DNA from 2 places in the Pandoraea sp. CB10b_02 genome. Region 2 is predicted to be linked to the other one. Evidence: predicted binding sites of a transcription regulator. Region 2 holds the regulator's gene; the other holds the start of a gene.
The links. Region 2 encodes FliA, which starts transcription of late flagellar genes. Its sites were predicted from a motif close to CTAAAGTTTNNNNNNNNNNNGCCGNTA; they were not measured.
Positions count from the first base shown of each region.

Region 1: the regulator FliA is predicted to act here: its motif matches at 5,011-5,037, upstream of CDN36_RS21915 (FlxA-like family protein).

Region 1 is NZ_NJGW02000037.1:5,807-17,495, forward strand. It holds gene CDN36_RS21895 (ATP-binding response regulator) at 1-400, shown strand, start outside; gene CDN36_RS21900 (response regulator transcription factor) at 436-1,131, opposite strand; gene CDN36_RS21905 (ABC transporter substrate-binding protein) at 1,477-2,739, shown strand; gene mdtD (multidrug transporter subunit MdtD) at 2,749-4,248, opposite strand; gene CDN36_RS21915 (FlxA-like family protein) at 4,315-4,944, opposite strand; gene CDN36_RS21920 (glycoside hydrolase family 15 protein) at 5,219-7,084, opposite strand; gene CDN36_RS21925 (CaiB/BaiF CoA transferase family protein) at 7,392-8,636, opposite strand; gene CDN36_RS21930 (enoyl-CoA hydratase-related protein) at 8,638-9,417, opposite strand; gene CDN36_RS21935 (GntR family transcriptional regulator) at 9,639-10,313, shown strand; gene CDN36_RS21940 (GntR family transcriptional regulator) at 10,434-11,117, opposite strand; gene CDN36_RS21945 (2-keto-4-pentenoate hydratase) at 11,469-11,689, shown strand, end outside.
Region 2 is NZ_NJGW02000013.1:7,042-18,730, forward strand. It holds gene flhB (flagellar biosynthesis protein FlhB) at 1-735, shown strand, start outside; gene flhA (flagellar biosynthesis protein FlhA) at 739-2,844, shown strand; gene flhF (flagellar biosynthesis GTPase FlhF) at 2,841-4,094, shown strand; gene CDN36_RS14685 (MinD/ParA family ATP-binding protein) at 4,099-4,998, shown strand; gene CDN36_RS14690 (RNA polymerase sigma factor FliA) at 5,036-5,764, shown strand; gene CDN36_RS14695 (flagella synthesis protein FlgN) at 5,937-6,395, opposite strand; gene flgM (flagellar biosynthesis anti-sigma factor FlgM) at 6,392-6,730, opposite strand; gene flgA (flagellar basal body P-ring formation chaperone FlgA) at 6,867-7,931, opposite strand; gene flgB (flagellar basal body rod protein FlgB) at 8,397-8,837, shown strand; gene flgC (flagellar basal body rod protein FlgC) at 8,843-9,247, shown strand; gene flgD (flagellar hook assembly protein FlgD) at 9,271-9,999, shown strand; gene flgE (flagellar hook protein FlgE) at 10,079-11,335, shown strand; gene CDN36_RS14730 (flagellar basal body rod protein FlgF) at 11,375-11,689, shown strand, end outside.

The DNA.
Region 1 (11,689 bases), on a different contig from region 2:
CGTTTGCGTGATCGAAGACGACGCCGAGAACCTCAACGGCCTTCGTCTATTGCTCGACGCGTGGGGCTATCGCACCGTGGGAGGCGGCAGCGGCGACGAGATCGTGCTCGCGGCCGTGGCGGCCGGGGTCAAGCCGGCGCTGATTCTGAGCGACTTTCGGCTGCGCGAGCACGAGACGGGCATCGACGCCATCGACCGCATCCACGAGGAATTCGCCGACGACTCGATCCCGGCCGTGCTGATCAGCGGGGACACCGATCCGCAGCGCATCGTCGAAGCGTCTGCACGCGCATGGCCGTTGCTGCACAAGCCTGTCGACGCGCTGCTGCTAAGACGCACGATCGAGCGGGCACTGGCCGGGCCGGCCGGCGGCACGAGCGACGCGGCCGGTATCGATTGAGGGCGGCCCGCCGTTGCATGGCAGCCGATTGCGCGTCAGGCCGGCTTGCCGAGCAGTCCGCCGCGCCGCGCGAGCGCGGCTGCCTGCGTGCGGTTGAGCGCACCAAGCGCGGCGAGCACGGCCGACACGTGAGCCTTGACGGTTTTCTCCGTCATGCCGAGTCGGGCGGCGATTTCGCTATTGCGCAGGCCCTCGCAGACGAGCATGAGCACCTCGCGCTGACGCGGCGTGAGCGCGGCGAGACGTTGCGAGAGGGAAATGTCGCCGCCCGGAAGACCGGACGAGTCACCGATACGCGCCGCGCCGATCCCGCCGCCGGCGTCGGTGTCGCCGTCGCCGTCGCCATAGCGCCCGCCGCGCAGCACCGTCTGCAAGGCATGGAGCAGCGTGCGGCTGTCCGCCGACTTGTGAACGAAGCCATGTGCGCCGGCGGCGAGCGCCGACCGAACGTCCGCCGGGTCCTCCGACGCGGAAATCACGAGCAGCCGCAGATCCGGGCGCACGGCGCGCAGCCGGCCAAGCAGCGCCGCTCCCGCCAGATCGGGCAAATAGAAATCCGCCATCACCGCCCGCACGTCGGGACGCCCGGCCAACGCCGCGATCGCCGCCTCGCCGCCGGCGAACGCCTCGAACTCCAGCTCCGGCGCGGCCGCGCGCAAGGCGAGCAGCAAGCCCTCTCGGAACATCGCATGGTCGTCGATGAGGAAAACGGTCGGCACAGGCAGCGGCACGCGCGTAACGAACGCGCGATGCGGTGGTGAATCGGTGCGGGCGATTATGTCGTATTGCTGATCGAAAGTCGCGTACTAAAAATTCCTCGACCGACCTTCCCACCAGACGAAAATTGCTCCCCGGGCCGCTGCGCACGCACGCTTTGCGCGCCTACCGCGTCTCGCGCGAACGCGAAAGGGCAGGAAAATCCCGATGCCGCCTCGCGACATTACGAATTGCGCAATCGATTACGGGATGTTTAAGATGTTCGGGACCCGGGGGAGTGTGCCGGCCGCGCGGATGCCGCTGCCGGGCCACTTCCAGTCGCTTCCGGTCGCCATAATTCGAAACACAGGAGACAACTCATGCCCAGCTTCAGCGCACACCTGCGCCGCACGATTGCCGTCGCCGCTTCGGCCTTTGCCCTGGCCACGCTCGGCCCCGCCCTGCCCGCCGCCCATGCCGCGCCAGGAGCGGACATCTCCGACGGCGTGGTGAAGATCGGCGTGCTGACCGACCTGTCCGGCGTCTCCAGCGACAATGCCGGCAAAGGCAGCGTGCTCGCCGCCAACATGGCCATCGACGATTTTTCGCGCGAGCGCAAGGTGCTGGGCGCATCCATCGAGCTGGTTTCCGCCGACTCGCAGGGCAAGACCGACACGGGTGCCACCATCGCGCGCGAGTGGTACGACCGCGGCAAGGTCGACATGATCACGGACCTCACGTTCTCGAACGTGGCGCTCGCCGTCGATCGCATCGCCGACGAAAAGAAGAAGATCGCGCTCGTGACCGGCGCCGGCTCGTCGGCCATCAGCAACGAGCAGTGCACGGCGCACAGCGTGCAATGGATGTACGACACCTACGCGCTGGCGAACTCGACCTCGCAGGCGCTGCTGCGCCGCGGCCTGAAGTCGTGGTACTTCATCACCGCCGACTATGCGTTCGGTCAGGCGCTGGAGAAGGACGCGAGCGAAATCCTCACGCGTCAGGGCGGCAAGGTGCTGGGCTCGGTCAAGCATCCGGTGAACTCGCCCGACCTGTCGTCCTATCTGCTGCGGGCACAAACCTCCGGCGCACAGGTCATCGCACTGGCGAACTCGGGCACCGACACCCTCAACACGGTCAAACAGGCCTCGCAGTTCAACATCATCCAGGGCGGCAAGCAGGTCTTCACGCCGCTGCTCTCGCTCATCACCGAAGTGCACGGCATGGGCCTGAAAAACGCCCAGGGCATGGTGCTGACCAACGGCTTCTACTGGGACCAGGACGATCGTTCGCGCGCCTTCGCGCAGCGCTTTTACGCGCAGCACAAGAAAATGCCGACGATGATGCAGGCCGCCGTGTACTCGGCGGTGCTCAACTACCTGAAGGCGATCCAGGCGGCCGGCACCGACGAGGCCGACGCCGTGATGGCCAAGCTCAAGTCGATGAAGATCGACGATCCGGTCATTCGCAACGGCCAGATCCGCGCCGACGGCAAGCTCGTGCACGACATGCTGCTCGTGCAGGTCAAGACGCCGGCCGAGTCGAAGTCGGAGTGGGATCTGTACAAGATCCTCGAGACGATTCCGGCCGACAAGGCGTTCGCCCCGCTGGCCGAGTCGAAGTGCGCGCTGGTGAAGAAGTAAATCTGGCGCTCACGGCTTGAGGTCGGTGGCGGAGGCGCCCGACGCCCCGCCACTGCGCCGCGCCGCCGCCGCATCCTCCACGCGCCGGAACACCAGCGCCGAAGCCAGCGTGATCAGCCCGACGCACACGAACGTCAACCGGAAACCGGCGACGGCGCCGCTCGCGCCCGCCTCGCCGGCCCGCCCCGCCAGATGACCGAACAGGGCAAGCAATTGCCCGCCGATCGTCACCCCGAGCCCCAGCGCCAGCATCTGCGCCATCGAGAAAAGACCATTGCCGGCGCTCGCGCGGCGCGCGCCGAGATCCTTCAGGGTGACACTGTTCATCGCCGCGAACTGCATCGAGTTCGCGCCGCCGAAGACGGCCAGTTGCACGAGCCCCAGCCACACCGGCCAGCCGGGGCCGAACAGCGCGAAGCTCGCGATCGAGGCGCCGACCACCACCGTATTCACGATCAGGAAACGCGTGTAGCCGTAGCGCTGCACGAGCGGCGTGACCATGCGCTTGACCACCACGCCGGACAGCGCCACGGGCAGCATCATCAGCCCCGAGGCGAGGGGGCTGTAGCCCATGGCCACCTGCAGCAGCAGCGGCAACAGGAACGGCACGGCGCTGCTGCCGATGCGCGCGACCAGATTACCCAGCAGGCCGAGGCTGAAGCTGCGCGTCTCGAAGAGTTCCAGCGGAAACAGCGGCGCCGCGCAGCGGCGCGCATAAGGCCAGTAGCCGAGCGTCGTCGCCACGCACAGCAGTGCCAGCCCGACAGACACGTCCCAACCCGTGTCGGAGAACGGATGGTCGAGCGCGAGCGTGAACGACACCATCGCGGCCGAGAGCAGGGCGAAGCCAGGCCAGTCGAAACCGGTGTGGGTGAGTTCGTCCTTGGCCGGGCGCGGCAGATAGCGCCGCACGGCGAGACTGCCGACGACGCCGATCGGCACGTTGATGAGGAAGATCCAGTGCCACGACGCGACCTGCACGAGCCAGCCGCCGAGCACCGGGCCGATCATCGGGCCGACCTGTCCGGCAATCGACACGAAGGCGAGCGCCGCCAGATAGCGCTCGGCGGGAAACGTGCGCAGCACCGCGAGGCGGCCGACGGGCAGGAGCATGGAGCCACCCGCGCCCTGCAGCACGCGCGCGAGCACCAGCTGCGCCAGCGTATGCGCCATCGCACAGCAGATCGAGCCGAGCACGAAGAGCAGGATCGCGACGAAATACACGCGCCGCGTGCCGAACCGGTCGGCAAGCCACCCCGAGGCCGGCGTGAGCATGGCCATGGTCAGCGAATACGCGACGACGACAGGCTGCATGCGCAACGGGTTCTCGCCGAGGCTCGCGGCCATGGCCGGCAGTGCCGTGTTGACGATGGTGGTGTCGAGCGCCTGCATGAAAAAACCCGCCGCAACGATCCATAGCAGAGCGGTGAGTGTCGTGTCTTGCTTCATGCGGCGCGAGGATGAGGCGGCGGAACGTCGTCGCCTCCGAGAAGAATTAAGCGAAAGCAGAATTCTAGCGCGCTTCGCCGGAGTCGGCGCAGGTCGATGCAGGCGGTCCGGCCGGTAAAACGCGGCTCAGGCCGTGGTGTCGACGCGCGCGCCCTTCGTTTTGGTCGGATCCATCAGCGCCTGAATCTGGGCCTGTATCGTCATGGCCTGGGCAGAGAGCACGGTGGTCTGCTGCAGCTTCTCGTCCGGCGGCATGGTGTCGTTGCTGCGCACCGCTTCGAGCTGCGCCATGACCTTGGCGAGCATCTGCTTGAGCTTCTCGATCGTCTGGCTGACGATCGGGCTGAGCCCGCCGCTGTCCGAGGTCCCGCCTGCCCCGCCAGCGCCGCCCTCTGCTCCGGCAATCGATTGCCCGACGCGCCTGGCGGTTTCGTTTGCCTCGCGCAGACTGTTGACGCGATCGGTATCGACGACGGCCGCGCCATTGCCGACATTGCTGCCATCGGCGGACGCGGCGCCGGCCGCGCCCGCCTTGCCGGCGGCCGCGCTCGAGGCGCTCGAGGCGCTCGAGGCACTCGAAGCGCTCGAAGCTGTCTGAGCGGCCGAAGCGCCGGGAGCCTCCCCGGCCGCCGTGGCGTGTCGCGCGCCGGCGGCGGACGATGGCGCCCGCTCGGCCTGCTGTTGTTGGATGTGGGCCTGCCAGACGTCGAGCAGACGCGACGTGGCACTCCCCCTGATCGGAATGATGGTCGTCATGGACAGGGGCGCCGGGGGCATGCCCCGGCACGTAAGGGGCTGAAAGATGCAAGGAACTGAAAGATACTACGGCATCCTTCACGTTTTCTTTAGCAGCCCTGCGAGATTGACTCCGCGGGCGCCCGCCTCGGCGCGAAGCCCGGCCCGCCGGTACGCCGGTACGCCGGTACGCCGATAAGCCGATAAGCCGATAAGCCGACGTCGATACGCCGATAAGTCGCCACGCCGCCACGCCGGGCGTTGAAGGCGCCTTCCCGGGCCGATCGCTCCGGCCTCAGGCCCGGATCGCCCGATAGCTCACGTGCTCCAGGCTCGGGTCGTCGACGGCGTCGTCGGCCTCACCGTCGGCGCGATCGTCGTTGGCGAGGGCGTCGAGCCGGATGGCCGCGTGCACGAGCGCGATGTGCGAGAACGCCTGGGGAAAATTGCCGACCTGACGCGAGTGATGCGTGTCGTACTCCTCGGCGAGCAGGCCCACGTCGTTGCGCAGCGCCAGCAGGCGCTCGAACAGCGCCCGGGCGTCGCGCTGGCGACCAATCATGACCAGGCAGTCGACCATCCAGAAGCTGCACGCGAGAAACGCGCCCTCGCCCGCCGGCAGCCCGTCGTCCACACGACTCGTGCGATAGCGCTGCACGAGACCGTCATGCATGAGCTCGCGCTCGACGGCCTCCACGGTGCCGATCACGCGCGGATCCTCGGGCGGCAGGAAGCCGACGAGCGGAATCATGAGCGCGCTCGCATCCATCTCCGACGAACCGTAAGCCTGCATGAACGCATTGCGCTCAGGGTCGTAGCCATGCGCACAGACGTCCGCGTGGATCTCCTTGCACAGCTGCCGCCAGTGCGCGAGCGGCCCCGGCAGGCCGAAACGCTCGGCCGTCTTGATCGCGCGGTCGAACGCGACCCACGCCATCACTTTCGAATACGTGAAGTGCTGACGCCCGCCGCGCACTTCCCATATGCCCTCGTCGGGCTGACGCCAGACGGTCTCGAGGTGCGCCACGAGCTTCGTCTGCACTTCCCATGTGGCGTCATCGGGCGGCAGACCACCCAGGCGCGCCTGATGCAGCGCGTCCATGACTTCGCCGTAAACGTCGAGCTGCAACTGCCCGACCGCACCGTTGCCCACGCGCACCGGTCGGGCTCCCTCGTATCCGGGCAACCAGCCGACTTCCCACTCGGGAAGACGCCGCTCGCCGGCCAGACCGTACATGATCTGCACCTGCGACGGCGCACCCGCCACCGCGCGCACGAGCCATTGCGTCCAGTCGCTCGCCTCGGTGTAGTAGCCGCCGAGCATGAGCGCCTGCAAGGTGAGCGTGGCATCGCGCAGCCAGCAATATCGATAATCCCAGTTGCGCTCGCCGCCGAGCTGTTCCGGCAGCGAGGTGGTGGGTGCTGCGACCACGCCGCCCGTCGGCACGAACGTGAGCGCCTTGAGCACGATGAGCGAGCGCCGGATGGCCTCGGCCCAGCGGCCGTTGAGCTGGCAGCGGCTCGCCCAGGTGCGCCAGTAGCGCTCGGTGTCGGTCAGCGCGGCGTGAGGGTCGATCTCGCGCGGGTCCGCATGATGCGACGGCACGCGCGAGAGCACGAACGGCACGGTGTCGCCGGCGCCCACCTCGAAGCGCGCGCGCAGGCTGCCCGGCACGTCCTGGATGGGCACGGGCGTGCGCACCACGACCTTGTCCGGGCCGGCGATGAGGCGCATGCCGGGGCCGGTGGCGTCGTCCTCGGCAAGGGCGCGCGCCCACGGCACCGACGCCCCGTAGTCGAAGCGCAGAATCAGCTCCATCGACATCGTGACCTTGCCGTGGATGCCCTTGACGAGCCGCACCAGCTCGGCCGCACCGTCGCGCAGCGGCATGAAGTCGATCACCGCGACACAGCCTTCCACGGTTTCGAAACGCGTCTCCAGAATGAGGGTGTCGTCGTGGTAGCGCCGGCTGACGGTGGCGTTCGGATCGTCGGGCGCGATTTTCCAGCGGCCGTGCTCCGGGCCGCCGAGCAAGGCGGCGAAGCAGGCGGGGGAGTCGAAATACGGCCAGCAGAGCCAGTCGATGGAGCCGTCGCGCGCGACCAGCGCGGCGCTGCGGCAGTCGCCGATCATTGCGTAATCTTCAATTCGTGCCGGCATGCTCACCTCGCGAAACGGAGAGGAACGACGCGTCGCGCCCGCCGGCACGACACGCGATCGCGTGAAGCCCTATGGTACGCGCGTCGTCCGCACGCGGCCATGGGGCCGGCGCTGAAGTGAGACATCTGCCGCGGCATCTGCGAATGGTCATGCTTTCCCTCCTTGCGACGTGATGACCGGGGCGGCGTCGCCGATGGCCGGCCGCGCCCGCTCAAACAGCGACCGGCCACCGCCAAGGAAGTTCGCGCGAGTTTTATCGTTGGGCGGCAACTCGCGGTGAAACCGCGTTATCGCCGCCGCCCGTACATCAATCGTTCGCCGGCGCCTCCTCCAGCACGTGTACCGCTCCTTGATCGATCAGTTCGCGAATGTGGCGCGCATCGAAACCGTACTCCCGCAGCACCTCGCTGGTGTGCTCGCCCAAGCGGGGCGCGGGGCCGCCGATGCATTTCGGCGTCTCGGAGAAACGGATCGGCAGGCCGATGCTGCGCGTGGGCCCATCGAGCGGATGATTGGTTTGCACGACCATCTCGCGCGCGACGATCTGCGGGTGCGAAACCGCCTCGGAGATCGACAGCACCGGGCCGACCGGCAAGCCCACGGCGTCGAGGCGCTCGACCCAGTTCTGCGTGGTGTCGCGCACGAGGTAGGCCGTGAGCCGCTCGACGAGCTCGGCGCGGTGCGCGGTGCGTCCGGCATTGGTGGCGAAGCGCTCGTCGCCGGCAATCTCCGGGGCATCGAGCACCTGCAGCAGCCGTTCGTAGTTCGCCTGATTGGCCGCGCCGATGTTGATCCAGCCGTCCTTCGTGCGAAACGCCTGATAGGGCGTGCTGGTGGGATTCGCGGAACCGAGCTTCGGCGGATTCTCCCCGCTGGCGAAGAAATTGGCCGCCGCCCAGTACATCTGCTGGAAGCCGGCCTCGAGCAGCGACGTGTCGACGATCTGCCCCTGCCCCGTGCGCAGACGATGCGCATACGCGGCCGAAATGCCGAGCGCGGCCAGAATGCCCGCGTTGATGTCGGCGATCGGCGAGCCGGCCTTGATCGGGGCCTGGCCCGGCTCGCCGGTCACGCTCATCAGGCCCGAGAGGCCCTGCGCGATCAGATCGAAACCGCCCTTGTCGGCATAGGGCCCGGTGCGGCCGTAGCCGGAGATCGCGCAATAGATCAGCCCGGGGTTGGTCTCGCGCAGCGTCTCGTAGCCGAGCCCGAGCTTCTCCATCGTGCCCTTGCGATAGTTTTCGGTGACGACGTCCGCACTCGCGAGCATCTTGCGCAGCACCGCCTTGCCGCCATCGGTCTTCAGGTTCAGCGCAATGCCGCGCTTGTTGCGATTGAGCATCATGAACGACGCCGACTCGCCGTGCGCGAGGATCGGCGCAAAGCGACGCGCGTCGTCGCCTTCCATCTTCTCGACCTTGATGACGTCCGCGCCCATGTCCGCGAGCATCATGCCGCACACCGGTCCCGACATGATGTGCGAGAGCTCGATCACCTTCACGCCCTGGAGCGGGCCGCTCGCGCGCGTAGCCTTGCCGTGGCTCGTGCTCATGTCAGCGCCCCTCGAATACCGGCGTCGTCTTCGCGAGGAAGGCGCGATAGCCGGTCTGAAAGTCGGCCGTGCCGAAGCACGCGAAGCCTTCGTCGATCTGCTCGGCGGTGAGCGGCCGGCCGCTTGCCAGCTCGCGCACGAAGCGCTTGTGCCAGCGCGCGACGAGCGGCGCGCCGGCGGCGATGCGCTGAGCGCTTTGCATCGCCTCGCGCGTCACGTCGGCGTCGGCCACCACGCGCGTGACGAGTCCGATGCGCAGCGCCTCCTGCGCGTCGAAGATCCGTCCTTCGAGCAGGATCTCCAGCGCTCGCGACGGCCCCAGCAGGCGCACCAGCCCGGACAGTTCGGCATGCGCCATCACGAGGCCGAGCTTGTTGATGGGCGCGCCGAAGCGGCTCGACTCGCCGCACACGCGCACGTCGCACGCTGAGGCGATCTCCATGCCGCCGCCCACGCAGATGCCGTGAATCATCGCGACGAGCGGTACCGGACAGTTCGCGAGCGCGTCGAGCGTGCGATGCATGAGCGCGCCGTAGGCGCGCGCCTGCGCGACATTGGCACGATCGGTCTCGAACTCGGCGATGTCGTTGCCCGGGGCAAACGACTTTTCACCGGCGCCGCGCAGCACGATGCAGCGCACCTCGGGCGTCTCGGACAACGCCAGGATCGTGTCGCCCAGCGCCTGCCACATCGGCTTGGTGAGCGCGTTGAGCTTCTCGGGACGGTTGAGCGTGACCAGCGCAATCGCGCCGTCTCGCTCGGTCAGAACGGTCGATGTCACATTGCCTCCTTCAAACGCCAGCGCACCCGATGTGGGCTGGACTCGATTTTTTGGTATACCAATTTTTCGTAAACGATAGTTTTCCGAGCCCCTCGGGCGCAAGCAGAATTCGTATAAATTCGTAAAAATCAGGGTTAACGTTGAATCCGCCGCCGCTATCGATTGACGTTTTCGACAATCATCTCCAAAATTGGCATCCCAATTGCGAACATTCTTTCCTCATGACCACGCCGGCCTCGCTGAACGCCTCCGCCTACGAAGCTCTCAAGGCGCGCATCGTGCGCGGCGATCTGCGGCCTGGTGCGCCGCTGTCCGAGCGCGCGCTGTGCGACGAGTTGTCGGTCTCGCGCACGCCGTTGCGCGAGGCGCTCAAACGGCTGGCCAACGAAGGGCTGGTGGAGATCTCGCAGACGCGACGCGCGCGCGTGGCGCGCGTGAGTGTGGACGAGGTGGTGAACCTGCTGGCCGTGATGGCCGTGCTCGAGGGGCTGTCGGGCGAGCAGGCCTGCGAAAAGGCGTCAGACGCCGATCTGGACGAGTTGGCGAAGCTGCAGGCGGAAATGGAAGCCGCGTACTCGCGCACCGATCACGCCGCGTATTTCGCGCTGAACCAACAGATTCACCTGTGCATTCTGCGCATGGCCGACAACGGCCCGCTCGCGGAATATTTCCACAATCTCAATGCCCGCCTGCGCTACGTTCGCGAACGACTGACGCCCACGCCGGAGCGCTGGCGGCAAGCGGTCGACGAACATGCCGAAATGCTTGCGCTACTGCGCCGGCGCGATGGCAAACGCCTGCGCACGTTGATGGAAGCGCACCTGCGCAGCAAGACCGACGCCTATGTGGCGGCCATGCTCAACGAGGGGCTGGTGAGCATGCATCGTGCGGCGTGAGGCACGAGGCCGGAAGATGGCCGGAAGATGGCCGGAAGATGGCCGGCCGATGGCAGGAGCGTGCGCGGCACCGTGCAGGGCGGCCGGCGCTGAAGCTTCGCCATGTACGGTCATGTACCGTCATGCAGCCGCGCGCACGTTGGCCAGCACCGTGGCGCACTTGGCCATCAGGTGCCCGCGCAGCAGACGCGAGAGCGCACCGCCGTCACGCTGACGCAGCGCACGCAGCATGGCAACGTGCTCTTCGATTGCCTGCTCCCATTTGCCTGCGTGCAAGTTGGAGCGAAAGCGCAGCGCCTGAAGTCGCCGATTGACGGACTGGTACATCTGCGTGAGCGCGGGGTTGCGCGCCGCGGCGTTGATGCGATCGTGAATGCGTTGATTGCAGTCGAAATAGCCGGACAGGTCCCCATTGGCATGGCAGGCGTCCATGGCCGAATGCAGCGCCTGGATCTCGTCGATTTCCGCCTGCGTGATGCGCTCGCACGCGAGTTCGCCGGCGAGCGCCTCGAGACCGCTGAGCAGCTCGAACGCATCGGCGATATCGCGCGCCGACAGCGTGACAACGCGCGCGCCGCGGTTCGGCAGCAGTTCGATCAACTGCTCCACCGCGAGCATCTTGAGCGCTTCGCGAAGCGGCGTGCGAGAAACGCCGAGTTGTTCGCACAGCGCCCGTTCGTTCAGATGCTCGCCCGGCGGCAGGATACCTTCGGCGATCATCCTGCGCAGGCGGTCCATGACCGCGTGATGCAGCGCCTGACGGCTGATGGGTTGCGCCGCGCCGCCATCCGGCGGCGGATGCATGGCGTGTTCTCTTACGGCGTTCAGGGTCACGGAGTGCATAGGCTCGGCAAGGGTGTTCGCTCGAAGAAGGGAAACATCGACTGCAGGCACCGCACTTTCATGGGCATCCATCGATCCGCGTCGCGCCCGACCGTCGCCATGCCGCACGAAATATTACGAAATATTACGTATTCCGATTCTCGCAGATCAATGTCCTTTTGACTACGTTCGGTGTGGTTTTCACTGAGTAGACGGCACGTTCGCTGCAGTGCGCAACGAAGATCGGATTTTGTATACGATGTGGCTGCATCGCGGCCGCCCGAGGCCGCCGCCACGCCGATGTTCCTTCCCCGTTTTCCGGAGACACCCCTTATGTCCGAGACCCAAGCCGCCATCGAATCGCTGGCGCAGTTGCTGGCCGATACGCGCCGCGGCGACACGCCGATCGACGCCCCCGCACAGGCACTGCTTCCCGTGGACGCCGATGCCGCCTACGCCGTGCAACTGCGCACGCTCGATCTGCTCGGCGAGACAATCGCGGCGTGGAAAGTGGGCGCGAAGCACCCGACCGATCTGCCGAACTGCGCGCCGAT
Region 2 (11,689 bases):
GTGCAGGGCCTGATCGAGCTGGTCAAGGCGGTCGCCAAGACACTGCTGGTCGGCGCCGTGGCCTACTGGGCAATCGCGCGCGATCGCGACGCGGTCATGGGACTCATGACGCAGTCGCCGCGGGCGGCGCTGCCATACGTGGGCGAGATGATCGTGGTGTGCTGCGCGTTCATCGTGGCCTCGCTGCTGCTGGTGGCGGCCATCGACGTGCCATTCCAACTCTGGCAGCACTACAAGAAGCTGCGCATGACCAAGGAGGAAGTGCGCCAGGAGAACAAGGAAAACGAAGGCGATCCGCACCTGAAGGCCCACATTCGCCAGTTGCAGCGCCAGGCCGCGCGCCGGCGCATGATGCAGGACGTGCCGAAGGCCGACGTGATCGTGACGAACCCGACGCACTTCGCCGTCGCGCTCGAATACAAGGAGCACATGAGCGCGCCGCGCGTGCTCGCCAAGGGCACCGATCTGGTCGCCCAGCGTATCCGCGAGATGGGCGTGGAGCACAACATCCCGATTCTCGAAGCCCCGCCGCTGGCCCGCGCGCTGCACGCGCACGTGGAAATCGGTCACGAAATTCCGGCCACCCTGTACACGGCCGTGGCCGAAGTGCTGGCGTGGGTCTTCCAGCTTCGCCGCTGGCGTACCGAGGGCGGCGTGGAGCCGGTCACGCCGACCGAGCTGCCGGTGCCGGCCGAACTCGCCGCCCCGCGGCGCGCCCGGTCGAAACGAGTGTAACGAATGAACCTCAACCCTCGCGCGAACCAGCTGCTGCGCACCTCGCAACTGCTCCTCGGCGGCAATCTGAAGTCGCTCGCCGCGCCGGTGCTGATCATCATGATTCTGGGCATGATGATCCTGCCGTTGCCGCCGTTCATCCTGGACTTGCTGTTTACGTTCAACATCGCGCTGTCGGTGATGGTGCTGCTCGTGAGCATGTACACCCAAAAGCCGCTCGACTTCGCGGCGTTCCCGAGCGTGCTGCTTTTCTCCACGCTGCTGCGTCTGTCGCTGAACGTGGCGTCCACGCGCGTGGTGCTGCTCGAAGGGCATACCGGTCCGGACGCGGCCGGCAAGGTGATCGAGGCGTTCGGTCACTTCCTGGTCGGCGGCAACTACGCCGTGGGCATCGTGGTCTTCATCATCCTGGTCGTGATCAACTTCATGGTGATCACGAAGGGCGCCGGGCGTATCGCCGAAGTGGGGGCGCGCTTCACCCTCGACGCCATGCCCGGCAAGCAGATGGCCATCGACGCTGACCTGAACGCCGGCCTGATCGGCGAAGAGGAGGCGCGCAAGCGCCGCGCCGTGATCGCGCAGGAAGCGGACTTCTACGGCTCCATGGACGGCGCCTCGAAGTTCGTGCGCGGCGACGCGGTCGCCGGTCTGCTCATCATGCTGATCAACATCGTCGGCGGGCTGATCGTGGGCGTGGCGCAGCACAACCTGGATCTCGCCACGGCGGCCAAGAACTACACGCTGCTCACCATCGGCGACGGCCTCGTCGCCCAGATCCCCGCGCTGGTGATCTCGACGGCCGCCGGCGTGGTGGTCTCGCGCGTGGCCACCGACGAGGACGTCGGCCAGCAGGTCGTCTCCCAGCTCTTCAGCAACCCGCGGGTGCTGGGCATTACCGCCGCCATCCTCGGCCTGATGGGGCTGATCCCGGGCATGCCGCACCTGGCATTCCTGCTGCTGGCTCTCGGCCTTGGTGCGCTCGCGCGCTGGCAGTTCCGTCGCGCCGAGGCGAGCAGGCAGCAAGCCGCGCGTCCGGCGCCCGTCGCGGCGACGGCGCCGGCCGAAGTGGCCGAAGCGTCGTGGGACGACGTGGCGCTCGTCGATCCGCTCGGCCTCGAAGTCGGCTACCGCCTGATCCCGCTCGTCGATCGCAATCAGGACGGTGAGCTGCTCAAGCGCATCAAGGGCATTCGCAAGAAGTTCGCGCAGGAGATCGGCTTTCTCGCGCCGGTCGTCCATATTCGCGACAACCTGGAGTTGCGGCCGAACCAGTACCGCATCACGCTCAAGGGCGTGATCATCGGCGAGGGCGAAGCGTATCCGGGGCAGTTGCTCGCGATCGACCCGGGGCAGGTGAGCGCGCCGCTGCAGGGCACGCCGACGCGAGATCCGGCCTTCGGCCTGCCCGCGACGTGGATCGACGTCGGCCAGCGCGATCAGGCGCAGGCATACGGGTACACGGTGGTCGATGCCGGCACGGTCGTGGCCACGCACCTGAACCATCTGATCAACGCCCACGCGCACGAGTTGCTCGGGCGCCAGGAAGTGCAGCAGCTCATCGAGCGCATCGGCAAGGACGCGCCGAAGCTCATCGAGGATCTGGTGCCCAAGACGATCGCGCTCACCACGCTGCAGAAGGTGCTGCAAAACCTGCTCGAGGAGCAGGTGCCGATTCGCGACATGCGCACCATCATCGACACCATTGCCGAACACGGCGCGCGCGTGCAGGACCCGCACGATCTCACGGCGCTGGTGCGCCTGTCGCTGGGCCGCGCGATCACCCAGAGCGTGTTCCCGGGCAACGGCGACCTGGAGGTCGTGGGGCTCGACGCCAATCTCGAAAGAATTCTCACGCAGGCGCTGTCCGCCGGCGGCGGCACCGGCCTCGAGCCGGGCCTGGCCGACACGCTGCTGCGTGAGACGCAGGCGGCCGTGGCGCGTCAGGAGCGCCAGGGGCTGCCGGCGGTATTGCTGGTTCAACATCCGTTGCGCTCGCTGCTCTCGCGCTTCCTGCGCCGCAGCCTGCCGCAGCTCAAGGTTTTGTCGTATGCGGAAGTGCCTGATACGCGCAACGTGAAAATGACGGCACTCATCGGAGGTCAAGCGTGAAGATTCGGAAGTTCTTTGCGGGCACGTGCCGCGACGCACTGCGCCAGATTCGCGAGGAAATCGGGCCCGATGCGGTCGTGTTGTCCAACCGTTCGGTGGCCAACGGCGTGGAAATCGTGGCGCTGGCGGAAGAGGATCTCGACGCGCTCGCCGGCGGCGACATGCCCACTTACCGGCCGCGTCCCCGTCCGGCTCCGGCGGCGCCGCCGGCGGCGGCCGCGGCGGCTCAGGACATCGCGGCGGCGAGCGCCTTCGCGCAGAGCATGATGGGCGAACTCCAGAGCATGCGCGGCCTGCTTGAGGAGCAGGTGGCCGGGCTGGTGTGGAACGACAAGCGGCGGCGCTCGCCGGCCCAAGGCGAAATCCTGCGCACGCTGCTCGCCGCGGGTTTTTCGGCGCAGCTCGGCCGTGCGCTGCTCGAGCATCTGCCCGAAGGCAGCGGGCGTGAGCCGGGTCTCGAGTGGGTGAAAAATGCGCTCAAGCGCAATCTGCCCGTCATGGCGAACGAAGACGAATTGATGGAGCGCGGCGGGGTGTATGCGCTCATGGGGCCGACCGGCGTGGGCAAGACCACGACGACGGCCAAGCTCGCCGCGCGTTGCGTGATGCGCCACGGCGCCGAGAAGCTCGCGCTGCTCACGACGGACAGCTACCGTATCGGCGGCCACGAGCAACTGCGCATCTACGGCAAGATCCTGGGCGTGACGGTGCATGCGGTAAAGGATGCAACGGACCTGCGTCTCGCGCTCACCGAGCTGCGCAACAAGCACATGGTGCTCATCGACACGGTGGGCATGAGCCAGCGCGATCGCACCGTGCCGGAGCAGGTGGCCATGCTGTGTGGGGCGCACACGCCGGTGCAGCGCCTGCTGCTGCTCAACGCCACGAGCCACGGCGACACGCTCAACGAAGTGGTGCACGCGTATCGCAGCGCCAGCGCGCAAGGCGGCGACCTCGCCGGGTGTATCCTGACGAAGCTCGACGAGACCACCAATCTCGGCTCGGTGCTCGATACGGTGATTCGTCACCGTCTGCCGGTGCACTACGTGTCCACGGGGCAGCGCGTGCCGGAGAACCTGCACGTGGCCGAGCGCGAATTCCTGATCGAGACGGCGCTCTCGGCGCCGGTGACGGGGTCGCCGTTCGTGCCGGCCGAGGAAGACCTGCCGGCCGTGGTGCGTGGCGTCGATCCGAACTACAGCGGGCTGTTCGCGCCCGCACAATCTTCTGGCGAGGCGTGCTTTGGTTAAACTCGTGCTCGATCAAGCGGAGGGACTGCGCCGTCTGGTGGCGCGCCATGCCACGCGCATCATCGCCGTGGTCGGGAGTACGCCTGAAGCGGGTCAGACGAGTGTGGCGCTGAATCTGGCCAGTGCGCTGGCCCATCACGGTCAGGATGTCGTGCTGGCCGACGAGAGCGGCCATGCCGCGCCGGCGCTCGGGCTGCCGCTGCGCGGCGACATCCATGACGTGCTTGCCGGCCGCATCGCGGCCGATTCGGTTCGCGTGCATACGCGCGAGAACGTGGTGCTCGTGCCGGTGGCGCATCGCCATCCGGAGCGCATCGACCCGATGCGCGCGCTGCCGGTGCTCACCGCGGGCGAGCCCGATGTCGTGGTGATCGACTGCACGCACGCGGGCGCGCTGCTCAGTCCGCTTGCCGCGCATGCGAACGACGTGCTGGTGGTGCTCGGGCGCGAGCCGGCGTCGATCACGGGAGCGTATTCGTGGATCAAGCGGGCGCATTACGAATATGCGCTGGCGCAATTCCGGGTGCTGGTGAACCGGGCGGAGGATGTGGAGGCCCGCGTGGTGTGCCGCAATCTGGCGACGACGGCGAGCCGTTATCTCGCGGTGTCGCTGGAGCTGGCGGGCCATGTGCCGGCCGATCGTCAGGTCATGCGCGCGCGGCAATTGACGCGCACGGTGGTCGACGCGTTCCCCATGGCGCCCGCGGCGGTGGCGTATCGTCAGTTGGCCGCCCAGGTCATGCACTGGCCGCTGGCGGTGCCGGAGGCCGGGGGGCCGGCTCTGGGTGCGGCCCTGGGCGTGGGAATGGGTGCGGCAATGGGTGCGGCAATGGGTGACATCGGCGGCGATCGCGGTGGCGAGCTGGCGCACGGCGTGGGCGCGACGAGCGCGCACACGGCCTGAGCGGCACGGCACGCGTCGAGAGGAAGCGGAGGGAAACATGTATACCGCGCGCGGGAAGGTCGACACGAACGACACGCTGACCCAATACGCGCCGTTGGTGCGCCGGCTGGCGCTGCAATTGATGGCCAAGCTGCCGGCGAGCGTGGAATTGGAGGATCTGATCCAGGCCGGCATGCTGGGTTTGCTGGATGCCGCCAACCGCTATCAGGAAACGCAGGGCGCGCAGTTCGAGACTTACGCGAGCCAGCGGATTCGCGGCGCCATGCTCGACGAGCTGCGCGAGCTGGATTGGGCCTCGCGAGGCATTCGCAAGACGGCGCGCCAGATCGAGCAGGCGGTGCAGCGCCTGGAGCAGCGGCTCGGACGAGGGCCGTCGGAGAGCGAGATCGCCGGCGAGATGTCCATCGGGCTGGCCGAGTATCAGCAGATGCTGCAGGACGTGCACGGCTGCCAGCTGATTTACTACGAAGACTTCGAGTCGGCGGACGAAGAGCCCTTCATCGACCGCATCTGTGCGGACCCGGGGGCCGATCCGCTGACGATGCTGCTCGACGAGGGGCTGCGCGGCGGCGTGGTCGACGCGATCGAGCGCCTGCCCGAGCGCGAGAAGCTGCTGATGAGTCTGTACTACGAGCAGGGCCTGAACCTGCGCGAGATCGGCGCGGTGCTCGAGGTCAGCGAGTCCCGCGTGTGCCAGCTCCACAGCCAGGCCATTTCGCGGCTGCGTGCGACGCTGCGCGAGAAGGCGTGGACGTCGGCGAGTTGAGCCGCGTCATTGCCGTAGCGGAAGCGGTGGTGATCGGTGGTGAAGCGGTGGCGAAGTGACCGTCGACGGGCGGGCGCACGGCGAGAAGATTCCCGGGCCGCTCGCCGGGTGTCGCTCCGGCTCTCCGGCCCGCCGGCCGCTCAAGCGCCGAGCGCTGCAAGCGATTCGGGGTTCAAGCGGTAACGCTTCCCCCGCTCGAGCGTGGGGTGGTGCGTCCGTCGGGGCCATACAGCGGGGCATTCTGCTCCGGGCCGTACAGTACGTTGAGCGCTTGCTGGGTGTAGGTGAGACGGGTGCGGATCAGCACGCCGTTCGTGTCGTTGGCGCGCTTGGCCTCGGCCGCTGCGGCGAGCAGCGTCTTCCACGCGCCGTCGATGCGCGTGTCCGCTGCCGCGGCGGCCGTGGCTCCCGCTTCGTCGGGCGTGTAGCCCAACGCCTGGAGGTGCGCGTCACGCTCGCGGCCAAGCGCCGAGAGTTCCGCCACCGCGCGCGTCTTGCGCTCGGTGAGTTCCGGCAATGCGTCGAGCGTGCCGTTCACCAATGCCTGCTGTTCCTCGTCGAGCAGCGTTGTAAACGCGCCGATCGCGGCCGTTTCCGTGACGAGGGCATTCAGCAGGGCATCCGTGGTCATGACTTCGATTGCGTCGAGAGTAGATCGCGCGCGGTCGCAATGAGGCCATCCGCGATCTTGTTGGTGTCGATCGTGAGCCGGCCTTCCGAAATCGCCTGCTTGATGGCGGCGACCTTGGCGACGTCGATATCGGCCGAACCCGTCTGTGCCAGCGCGGCCTGCAGGGCGCGCATCTCCGAGGACAACGCGCTCGTGCTCACGCTCGCCGCGCCGCCGGCGTTGGCCGCGGACGCCGTTGCGCCGTCGGTGCTCACAGTGCCGGTCGTCGCCCGGTCCGCCGTGCCCTTACCCGGGCCGACGCCAGTCAACGGATTGGCGGGTGGTTCGATTTTCATGTGCTTTCCCCAGAAACCTGCCTGTGTAACGGCATTATCCGCCATAACTTTAGGCAAGTAACATCCTGTTACCAGTTCAAGTACCCGGGTGATTTCAACGAAGATTTAATGATAGTGAGCGCTTGCTGCGCGGACTCTACAGGGCCACTTCCACTTCCACGTTGCCTCCTTTGCCCGTCCTGACGGTGCCGCTGACGACCTGACCGGCGCGGGTACGCACCTGGACGGGATCGCCCGCGCTGGCGCGCGAGAGCACCTGGCCTTCGGTGCTCACCTCGAAGCCGGAGCCGCGCGAGACCACGCGCACCGTCTGTCCCTGCTGCACGGCAATCGCGCTGCGCAGCAGATCGGAGCGAATCGGCAATCCGGACGTGATGCGGTTGACTGCCACCGTGCCGACGATCTGGCCGGCGTCGGTCGCCACCGTGCGCGGCAGCAATGTGAGATCGCCCTGGCGCGGCGACAGATCGTTCGGCCCGATCGTCTCGCCCGGGTTGATCTGGCGGGCGGCCACGAAATACGTTGCGTTGATGCTCACGCGCGCCTGCAGGTACAGCGTCCACGGACGCTCGCCCGCGCAGCGCACGCCAACGGTCGTCGAGCCCCACAGACGCGCGCCGGGCGGCAGGAACGGTTCGAGCGCGCTGCACGCGGGCATGCGCTCGGAGACGGCGTCGCCCACGGTGATCGTCACGCGGCCCGGCAGGCCGGTCGTCTGCTCACGCAGGAAACGCTCGGCCGTCTGCCGCACGACTTCGGTGTTCTGGAATTGGGAATTGCCTGGGACCGTTGCCTGCGGCGACGGTTGAGGGGCAGGAGCGACCTGAGCGGCAGTGGCCCCCGCATTCGGTTGGGCATTGACGGCGACCGGCCGAACGTTGCCCGGCACGTTCGAAGCGACGCCACCCGCGGCGGCATTGTTGCCGGGAATGACGATGGCCCCGGGCCCGAGCGCGTTGCCCAGGTTCTGCGCGGCAGGATCGGTGGCGATGCCCGCGTTCGGGCTCTGCGTGGCAGCGTGTGCGGCACCATCCGCTCCCGCTGTCAGCGGGGCGGCGAACGGGCCGGAGAACAGCGCGGAGAACAGGGCAATGAGCACGGCGGCCCGCAGGCCGGCTCGCGAGCCCGCGCGACGACCACGCCGCGGCGCATGGCGCTCGCGGGCGGCGCTGACGACACGGTCGCCGAAATTACCTGCCATGTTCACTCTCCTTCGGGTGCGGCTCGCGGGGCATTCGTCGCGCACTCACGGTGCACGGGGTGCATTCAGTGCAGCCCGACGCTCGACCCGCCTGGCGCCCCGGACCCCGGCGGCGCGGTGAAGCCGACGGCACCGGGCAGTGTTCCTGTGCCTGGGGGGCGAACGCCGTCCGGCGCCGTCAGGAAGCCATTCTAGAGATGTCCGGCCGGGGGCATGGCCCGAAATGGCGGTCAATCTCGTGCCTATTCATCCGATTGAATCCCGGAGGGCGGGCATACGATGCGAAGCATGCCAAAAGGTCCGTACTTTTTCCGGACCCGGCAGGACATCCCGTCGGCGCGCCATGGCGACGCCCGCTTCCCGGGACGCGACGCCACGGCCCCGGCGGCCCTGGCGCCAGGGCGCGACGACGGACGGACTTCTTGTGCAACACCTGGCAGCAAGGCAAGCATCGGGCGAGACGAGATCATGGACAAACTGGACGCGGCATTGCGATTTTCCCAGCAGGCGCTGGCCATGCGCGCCTATCGCCAGGAGATCATCTCCTCGAACATCGCCAACGCCGATACGCCGGGCTACAAGGCGCGCGACGTCGATTTCAACAGCGCGCTCACGCAGGCCGTCGAGCGTGGCACGCAGCAGCAGCTCGCCACCGAGTCGAGCGTCTCGCTCACGCGCACCTCGCCGCGCCACATCGCCGCACGCGGCGCGAGCACGGCGCCCCCGCTGGGTGGGCCCGAGCTGCTCTATCGCGTGCCGTATCAGCAGAGCGTGGACGGCAACACCGTCGAGCTCGACGCCGAGCGGGTGAACTTCGCCGATAACGCCGTGCATTACCAAACGGGCCTCACGGTCCTGTCCAGCCAGATCAAGACGATGCTGGCAGCCATCACGAGTCAAGGGTAAGCGCCATGCCACTGATGAGCATCTTCGACGTCGCCGGTTCGGCCATGACTGCGCAATCGCAGCGCATGAACGTCACGGCCAGCAACCTGGCCAATGCCGAATCCGTTACCGGCCCGGACGGTCAGCCGTACCGCGCCAAGCAGGTCGTGTTTCAGGTCAACCCCGTGGCCGGCGCCGACGTGGGCGGCGTCAAGGTCGCCGGCGTGGTCGACGATCCGTCGCCGCTCAAGACCGTGTACGACCCGAAGAATCCGGCTGCCAACGCCCAGGGCTACGTCACCATGCCCAACGTGAATCCGGTGGAAGAGATGGTCAACATGATCTCCGCTTCCCGCTCCTATCAGGCCAACGTCGAGGCGCTCAACACCGCCAAGACGCTGATGCTCAAAACCCTCACGGTCGGCCAGTAAGGGGCCGCGCGGAGATCCGAATCATGGCAAGTATCAACACGTCGAACGCCGGCAATTTCTCGCAGTCGTTCCTCGACTCGATCAACGGCACGGCCAACAGCTCCAGCTCGAAGTCCTCGGCGGGCAGCGCCGACGACCTGCAAAACAGCTTTCTGAAGTTGCTCGTCGCCCAGATGAACAACCAGGACCCGCTCAACCCGATGGACAACTCGCAGGTCACGTCGCAGCTCGCGCAGATCAGCACGGTCTCGGGCATCACGCAGCTCAACACCACGCTCTCCTCGGTCACCTCGCAGCTCAACTCCACGCAAAGCCTGCAAGCCGCGGCGCTCGTGGGCAAGGGCGTGCTGATTCCGGGCAACGGCATCGGCGTGGGCAGCACGACCGGCACCGACGGCACCGTCACGAAGACCGCCACGCCGTTCGGCTTCGAGCTGCCGAGCGACGCCGACACCGTCACCATCCAGATCAAGGACGCTACGGGCAAGGTGGTGCGCACGGTCAACGCCGGCGCCCTGGATGCCGGCGTGCAGGCACTCACGTGGGACGCCAAGGACGACGCGGGCACCGCCGTGGCCGACGGCAAGTACACGCTGACGGTGACCGCCTCGGCCAACGGCAAGGCCGTGACGCCGACGCTGCTCTCGTATGCACAGGTGCAAAGCGTGGTGGCGAGCACGACCGGCTCGCCGCTGCTCAATGTGGGCACGGGCACGAACGTCAAGCTCGCCGACGTGCGCGAGATCCTGTAAGCGACCCGTTTTCGACGCAAGCCCTTAACCGTTTTCCTCGCGACGCACATCGTCGACAACCGAACTCAGGAGTAACAGCATGGCCTTTTCGACCGGATTGAGCGGCCTGAACGCCGCCTCCAAGGACCTGGACGTCATCGGCAACAACGTTGCCAACGCGGCTACGGTCGGCTTCAAGCAAGGGCAGGCGCAATTCGCCGACATCTACGCCAATTCGCTGTTCGGCGCGGGCAACAACACTGTCGGCATCGGTACGCGCGTGGCGGCCGTGGCGCAGCAGTTCACGCAGGGCGACATCACGGTCACGAATCGTCAGCTCGACCTGGCCATCTCGGGTAACGGCTTTTTCCGGGTGTCGAACAACGGCACCATTGCCTACACGCGCAACGGCCAGTTCTCGCTCGACAAGAACGGCTACATCGTCGACGCCAACGGCGATCACCTGACCGGCTACCTCGCCGGCCCGAACGGCATCATCAACAGCGTCTCGCCGGTCGATCTGCAGATCCCCACGGGCGATCTCGCGCCCACGGCCACCAGCAAGATCACCGGTCAGTTCAACCTCGACTCGCGCAACGCGGTCAACACCACGCCGTTCTCGATCACCGACCCGAATTCGTACACCAACGCCACGTCGCTCAAGGTCTACGACTCGCTGGGCAACGCGCACGACGTGAACCTCTACTTCAAGAAGACGAGCGTCGACGCCACGACCAACAACGCCACGTGGACCGTCTACGCCTCGGTCGACGGCACCACGCTCGTGGGCACCGGCCCGATCGGCACGATGACGTTCAACTCGGCCGGCAGCCTCGTGGCGCAGACGGACTCGACCGGCGCGACCGTGACCGGCCCGATCACGCTGCCCACGATCGCCTACGGCAACGGCGCGTCGAACGCGAACATGACGCTCGACCTCTCGGGCACCACGCAATACGGCAACACCTACACGCCCAACACACTCACGCAGGACGGCTACACCTCGGGCCGCCTGACGGGCTTCACGTTCAACGCCGACGGCACCATCGTGGGCACGTACTCGAACACGAAGTCGATCACGCTGGGGCAGGTGGCGCTGGCCAACTTCAACAACGTGCAGGGTCTGATTCCGCTGGGCAACAACCTGTGGGCCGAATCGGCAGACTCGGGCATTCCCATCGTCGGCGTGCCCGGCGGCACGAACCTCGGCAAGCTGCAGGCCGGCGCCGTGGAAGCGTCGAACGTCGACCTGACCGCAGAACTGGTCCACATGATCACCGCGCAGCGCAACTATCAGGCCAACGCGCAGACGATCAAGACGGAAGACCAGTTGATGCAGACGATGGTCAACCTGTAATCCGGAGCCGCGCATGGGTAACCTGCAGCAGAGGCGTCGATGGACCGTCTGATCTATGTCGCCATGACCGGCGCGAAGCAGGCGATGGAGCAGCAATCGACCACCGCCAACAACCTGGCGAACGTCTCGACGCCCGGTTTTCGCGCCCAGCTCTCGGCGTTTCGCCAGGCGCCGGTGCGCGCCGCCGACGGCACGACCGGCACGCGCACGTTCGTGGCCACTTCCACGCCGGGCACCGACTTCACGCCCGGCGCGATGCAGCAGACGGGCCGCGCACTCGACGTGGCCATCCAGGGGCAGGGCTGGCTCGCCGTGCGCGACGCGCAGGGCCGCGAAGCCTACACCCGCGGCGGC